2 regions of the Nonomuraea sp. CX421 genome follow, and region 1 is predicted to be linked to the other one. Evidence: predicted binding sites of a transcription regulator. Region 1 holds the regulator's gene; the other holds the start of a gene.

What was found. Region 1 encodes HspR, which represses chaperone genes until heat shock. Its sites were predicted from a motif close to ANTTGAGTCNNNNNGACTCAANT; they were not measured.
Region 2: lon (endopeptidase La) is a predicted target of HspR. The motif match lies at 1,545-1,567, and genes of this name have one in related genera.

What each region holds. Positions count from the first base shown of each region.
Region 1 covers NZ_JCADBK010000003.1:205,283-208,691, forward strand. The annotation lists gene dnaK (molecular chaperone DnaK) at 1-248, shown strand, start outside; gene grpE (nucleotide exchange factor GrpE) at 248-841, shown strand; gene dnaJ (molecular chaperone DnaJ) at 864-2,039, shown strand; gene AC5L3X_RS06895 (heat shock protein transcriptional repressor HspR) at 2,043-2,393, shown strand; gene clpB (ATP-dependent chaperone ClpB) at 2,398-3,409, shown strand, end outside.
Region 2 covers NZ_JCADBK010000015.1:115,854-119,262, reverse strand. The annotation lists gene lon (endopeptidase La) at 1-1,531, opposite strand, end outside; gene AC5L3X_RS25435 (sensor histidine kinase) at 1,699-2,976, shown strand; gene AC5L3X_RS25430 (response regulator) at 2,973-3,409, shown strand, end outside.

The DNA.
Region 1 (3,409 bases):
ACGACGCGCTGAGCGAGCTGAAGAAGGCTCTCGACGGCACCGACACCGACCTCATCCGCACCTCCGCGGAGAAGCTCGCCACGGTCAGCCAGAAGATGGGTTCCGCGATCTACGCCCAGAGCCAGGGCGCGGGCGGCGAGGGCGCTCCGCAGGACGCCGCGCAGGGCCAGCAGACCCAGGACAAGGCCGACGACGACGTGGTCGAGGCCGAGATCGTGGACGACGACCAGGCGAAGAAGGACAAGTGATGCTGCCGCGCGAAAACGGGCACGAGGAGCCGGTGATCCGCGACAACCGCAAGATCGACCCTGAGACGGGAAAGGTGCGCGTGCCCGCAGATGGCAAGGCCGAGCAGCCCGCCGCTCCTGAGGCCACGGCCCAGGACGGCGAGCTGAAGGCACAGCTCACCGAGCGGACCGCCGATCTCCAGCGCCTCCAGGCCGAATACACCAACTACCGCAAGCGGGTCGAGCGCGACCGGATCGCGGTCCGCGAGCAGGCCGTCGCGGGCGCGTTGATGGAGCTCCTTCCGGTGCTCGACGACATCGGACGGGCTCGCGACCACGGTGAGCTCAACGGGGGCTTCGCGAAGGTGGCAGAGTCACTGGAGGCGACGCTCACCAAGCTCGGGCTCTCCGCGTTCGGCCAGAAGGGCGACCCCTTCGACCCGACCGTCCACGAGGCGCTGATGCACAGCTACTCACCGGACGTGACCGAGCCCACCGCGATCGAGGTGTTGCAGCTGGGTTACCGCATGGGTGACCGGCTGCTGCGCCCGGCGCGGGTGGCCGTGGCCGAGCCCGAGGACGCCCCCCCGGCGTCCTCAGACGACGACAACTGACGAAGAGCGAAGGGCCCTGTAGATGAGCACCAAGGACTACCTGGAGAAGGATTACTACGCCGTCCTTGGTGTGCCCAAGTCCGCCACCGCCGATGAGATCAAAAAGGCGTACCGGAAGCTGGCCAGGCAGTATCACCCGGACACCAATCAGGGCGACTCGGCCAAGGAGACCAAGTTCAAGGAGGTCTCCGAGGCCTACGACATCCTGTCCGACAGCAAGCGCCGCAAGGAGTACGACGAGGCGCGCACGCTGTTCGGGTCGGGTGTCGGCGGCCAGCGTCCCGGCGGTGGCGGGTTCCCGTTCGACTTCGGTGACCTGTTCGGCGGCACGGCCGGCCCACAGGGCGGTCACGGTGCGGGAGACCGCATCGGCGACCTGTTCGGCGGGCTGTTCAACCGCGGAGGCTCGACGCGTACGAGCGGCACGACGCGTCCGCGTCGCGGCCAGGACGTCGAGTCCGAGGTCACGCTGACGTTCACCGAGGCGGTCGAGGGCAGCACCGTGTCGCTCCGGCTGACCAGCTCGGCCGCCTGCGCGGCGTGCACCGGCACGGGAGCCAAGGCCGGCACGACCCCGCGGGTCTGCCCGACCTGTGAGGGCACCGGGGCGGCGAGCCGCAACCTCGGCAACTTCGCGTTCTCCGAGCCCTGCCGCGACTGCAAGGGCCGCGGGCTGCTCGTCGACGACCCCTGCCCCGTGTGCGAGGGCAGTGGCCGGGCCAAGAGCACCCGCACCATCCAGGCGCGCATTCCCGCCGGGGTAGCCGACGGCCAGCGGGTCAAGCTCAAGGGCAAGGGCGCGCCGGGCGAGAACGGCGGTCCCGCCGGAGACCTCTACATCCAGACCAACGTCAAGCCGCATGCGGTGTTCGGCCGGATGGGCGACAACCTCACGATCGTCGTGCCGGTGACGTTCACCGAGGCGGCGCTCGGCGCCGAGATCAAGGTGCCGACCCTCAAGGGGATGCCGGTCACGCTGCGCATTCCGCCGGGCACGCCCAACGGCCGTACGTTCAGGGTGCGCGGCAGGGGAGTCGCCCGCAAGGACGGCACCAAGGGAGACCTGCTCGCCAGTGTCGAGGTGGTCGTTCCCAAGACGCTCGACGACAAGTCGCGTGAGCTCCTGTCGGAGTTCAACACCGCGACCGCGGGTGACGACCCGCGGGCCGATCTCATTCTGCGAGCCAGAAGCGAGTAGCCGATGGACGCCAACTATTTCGACCTGTCAGACGACACTCCTGTCTATGTGATCTCGGTGGCCGCCCAGCTGTCGGGCCTGCATCCGCAGACTCTGCGGCAGTACGACCGGCTCGGGCTGGTCTGCCCGGGCCGTACGGCGGGGCGCGGCCGCCTCTACTCGACCCGCGACATCCTCCAGCTGCGCGAGGTGCAGCGGCTCTCCCAGGAGGAGGGCATCAACCTCGCCGGCATCAAGAGGATTCTCGAGCTCGAGAACGAGGCGCTGCGGCTGCGTGAGGAGGTTCACCGCCTCCGCTCCGAGATGCGGATGGTCAGGGCGCTGATCCGATACGAGCTGCCACCGGGGGCCTAGGAAGATGGACTACAAGCTCACCCAGAAAAGTCAGGAGGCTCTTTCGGGGGCCATGCGGCGCGCCGCCGCCGAGGGCAACCCGGAGATCGCTCCGGTTCACCTGCTGGGCACACTGCTCTCCCAGACCGGCGGCACCGCCGTGCCCCTGCTGGAAGCCGTGGGCGCCGACTGGAAGTCACTGCGGGCCAAGGCCGAGGAGCAACTGGCCGCGCTGCCCAAGGCACAGGGCTCGACCGTGAGCGCGCCGTCGAGCTCGCGCCAGCTGCTGACCGTGATCAACACGGCGGCCCAGCGCGCCAAGCGGCTGGAGGACGAGTACGTCTCCACCGAGCATCTGCTCGTGGGCTTGGCCACCGACGGCGGCCAGACGGCCGAGCTGCTCAAGTCGCAGGGGGCCACCCCGCAGGCGTTGCTCGACGCGTTCGAGAAGGTACGCGGCCACGCCCGCGTCACCAGCGAGACCCCCGAGGACACCTACCAGGCGTTGGAGAAGTACGGCGTCGACCTGACCGAGCGGGCCCGCGGCGGCAAGCTCGACCCGGTCATCGGCCGCGACTCCGAGATCCGCCGGGTCGTGCAGGTGCTGTCGAGGCGCACCAAGAACAACCCGGTGCTGATCGGCGAGCCCGGCGTCGGCAAGACCGCCGTCGTCGAGGGCCTGGCCCAGCGCATCGTGGCCGGTGACGTGCCCGAGTCGCTGCGCAACAAGCGGCTGATCTCGCTCGACCTGGGCGCGATGGTCGCGGGCGCCAAATACCGGGGTGAGTTCGAGGAGCGGCTCAAGGCCGTGCTGTCCGAGATCAAGGAGAGCAACGGGCAGATCGTCACCTTCATCGACGAGCTGCACACCGTGGTGGGCGCGGGCGCCGCCGAGGGCTCGATGGACGCGGGCAACATGCTCAAGCCCATGCTGGCCCGCGGTGAGCTGCGCATGATCGGCGCGACGACGCTCGACGAGTACCGCGAGCGCATCGAGAAGGATCCCGCGCTGGAGCGCCGCTTCCAGCAGGTGTACG
Region 2 (3,409 bases), on a different contig from region 1:
GCCGGGGCAGCAGGTGGTCGCGGGCGATCGCCACCTTCTCGTCCTCGGTGTAGCCGTCGAGGGTGACGACCTCCATCCGGTCGAGCAGCGGCCCGGGGATGGCCTCCAGGACGTTGGCCGTGGCTAGGAAGAGCACGTCGGACAGGTCCAGCTCGACCTCGAGGTAGTGGTCGCGGAACGTGTGGTTCTGCGCCGGGTCGAGCACTTCGAGCAGCGCCGCGGTGGGGTCGCCGCGGTAGTCGGCGCCGACCTTGTCCACCTCGTCGAGCAGCACGACCGGGTTCATCGAGCCGGCCTCGCGGATCGCCCGGACGATGCGGCCGGGCAGCGCGCCGACGTAGGTGCGCCGGTGGCCGCGGATCTCGGCCTCGTCCCGGATGCCGCCCAGCGCGACCCGGACGAACTTCCGGCCCATGGCGCGGGCCACGGACTCGCCCAGCGACGTCTTGCCCACTCCGGGAGGGCCGGCGAGGGCCAGCACGGCGCCGCTGCGGCGGCCGCCCACCACGCCGAGCCCTTGTTCCTGGCGGCGCTTGCGCACGGCCAGGTGCTCGATGATGCGGTCCTTCACGTCGGCGAGGCCGGTGTGGTCGGCGTCGAGCACCGCCCGTGCGCCCGTGATGTCGTAGACGTCCTCGGTCCGCTCGTTCCAGGGGATGTCGAGGACCGTGTCGAGCCAGGTGCGGATCCAGCCGGTCTCCGGAGACTGGTCGGACGTCCGCTCCAGCTTGTCGACCTCCTTGAGCGCGGCCTCGCGGACCTTCTCCGGCAGGTCGGCGGCCTCGACGCGGGCCCGATAGTCCTCCTCCTCGGTCTCGGTGGAGTCACCGTTGAGCTCCTTGAGCTCCTTGCGGACCGCGGCGAGCTGCTGACGCAGCAGGAACTCCCGCTGCTGCTTCTCCATGCCCTCCTGGACGTCCTTGCGGATCGTCTCGGCCACGTCGAGCTCGGCGAGGTGGTCGCGCGACCACTCGATCAGCCTGGCCAGCCGGTCGGCCGGGTCGGCGGCCTCCAGCAGCTCGACCTTCTGGGCGGTGGTCAGCCAGGGGGTGTAGCCGGAGCTGTCGGCCAGCAGGGACGGGTCGTCGATCTGGTTGACCTGGTCGACCACCTGCCAGGCGCCGCGCTTCTGCAGAATCGTGGTGGCCAGGGCCTTGTACTCCTTGGCCAGCTCCTGGGCGCGCTCCCCCACGGCGACGGAGTCGATCGTGCTGGCCTCCACCCAGAGCGCGGCGCCGGGACCGGTCGTCCCGCTGCCCACGCGCACCCGGCTGACGCCGCGCACCACCGCGGCCGGCTCACCGCCGGGCAGCCTGCCGACCTGCTCCACGACGGCCTGCACGCCGATCGCGCCATAACGTCCGTCGATGCGGGGAACGAGAAGCACCCGCGGTTTGTTGAGCCCGGATGCCTGGGCGGCGTCGATCGCCGCGCGCACCTCGGAGTCGGACAGATCCAGCGGAACCACCATGCCGGGCAGGACGACCTCGTCGTCCAGCGGCAGCACCGGAAGGATCAAGCTTTCACTCATGCGAACTCCTCAAGGTTGAGTTATACAGACTCAATTCATTGGAGCCCATCGATGTTCCCTTCCCTGCCGGTGTTCGCTCACAGCGATCGTAATTTTGTAAGCTCATACCTGTGATGGTCAGACCTGAGGGGGACGCCAGGCGGACCCCGCCCCCGTAGGCTGGTCGGGTGATCTCGGCCGTGGTGAGCCCCTTCGCGCTCGCGCTGTGGCGGGGAGAGGCCGACCCGCCGTCGCCTCGTTCACGGCGGCTCGACCTGCCCGTGCCGCGCCGGCTGCGCGTGATCGTGCCGTTCCAGAGGCTCGATGTCGTGGTGATGGCCGATCTGCTGCTGACCTGGGTCCTGTTCGGCGTCGTGACCGGCGACGTCATCGAGTGGAACGCGAGCGTCGGCGAGCCGTTGTGGGAGGGGCTGATCTACGTGGCCGCCGGCGCCGTGGTCGCGCCGATCGCCCTGCGTGACCGGTGGCCGCTCGCGGCCTGGCGGACGGCCGTCGTGCTGGCGCCGTTCTGGATCTTCGTGGGGATCACGATCACCCTCCCGCAGGGCGGCATGCCCTACCCGGCGTGGGCGGCGATCATGTATCTCCTGGTGCTCTACTCGGTGTCCGTCCGCTGTGACCGGCACATCGCCTTCGCGGCCTGGATCATCACGGTCCTCGCCCTGTGGATCATCCAGCCCAACAGCATGATCGTCGGCACGGTGATGGTGACGGTGGCCGTCACGTTCGGCTACAACGTGCGCGTGCGCCGCACCGCCACGGCCAAGCTGGTCGAGGAGGAGCACCGCACCCAGGTGGCCGAGAGCGCCCAGGCGGTGCTCGCCGAACGCGCCCGCATCGCGCGCGAGCTGCACGACGTCGTCGCCCACCACATGTCGGTGATCGCCATCCAGGCCGAGGCGGTGCCACTGGAGGCGGCGGGCGATCCCGCGCGGCTGGAGGCGGGCCTGGCCGAGATCCGCGCGCTGTCGCTGGAGGCCATCGCCGAGCTGCGCCAGGTGCTCGGCGTGCTGCGCGACCAGAACGGACGCACCGACACCGCGCCGCTGCCCGGCCTCGACCGGATCGACGACCTGGTCGCCCACGCCCGCTCCGCCGGGCTGGCCGTGCTGATCAAGCGGCCCGGCTCGCTCGACGGGCTGCCGCCCGCCGTAGGCCTGTCGGCCTACCGGATCCTGCAGGAGTCGCTCAGCAACGCGATGCGCCACGCGCCCGGCGCGGCGGTTGCGATCGAGATCGCCCGCGACGACCACGACCTGCTCTTACGGGTCGCCAACGGGCCCGGCGCGACGCCCGGCGGCGCCCCGGGGGCCGGCCAGGGGCTGGTGGGCATGCGGGAGCGGGCGGCGCTGCTCGGCGGCGTCCTGGAGGCGGGGCCGGCCGAGGAAGACGGATTCCGGGTGGCGGCCAGGCTGCCGATCGCGGGAGCGGAGGGGACGAAGTGATCCGGGTGCTGATCGCCGACGACCAGGGCATGGTGCGGACCGGGTTCGGCGTGTTCCTGAGCGCGCAGCCCGACATCGAGGTGGTGGGAGAGGCGGCCGACGGCGCGCAGGCGATCCAGCGGGCCGCCGCGCTCGCCCCCGACGTGGTGCTGATGGACGTGCGGATGCCGGTCATGGACGGGCTGGAGGCGACCAGGCGGCTGCTGTCCGGCGGCGAGGGCCCCAAGGTGCTCATCCTCACCACCTTCGACCTCGACGACTACGTCTACGAGGCGCTGCGGGCGGGCGCCAGCGGATTCCTGCTCAAGGACGCCTCGGCCGCGCAACTGGCCGAGGCGGTGCGGGTCGTCGCGGCCGGCGACGCGCTGATCGCGCCGGCGGTCACCAGGCGGCTGATCCGCGAGTTCGCCCGGCTGGGCGGGCCTCGCGCTCC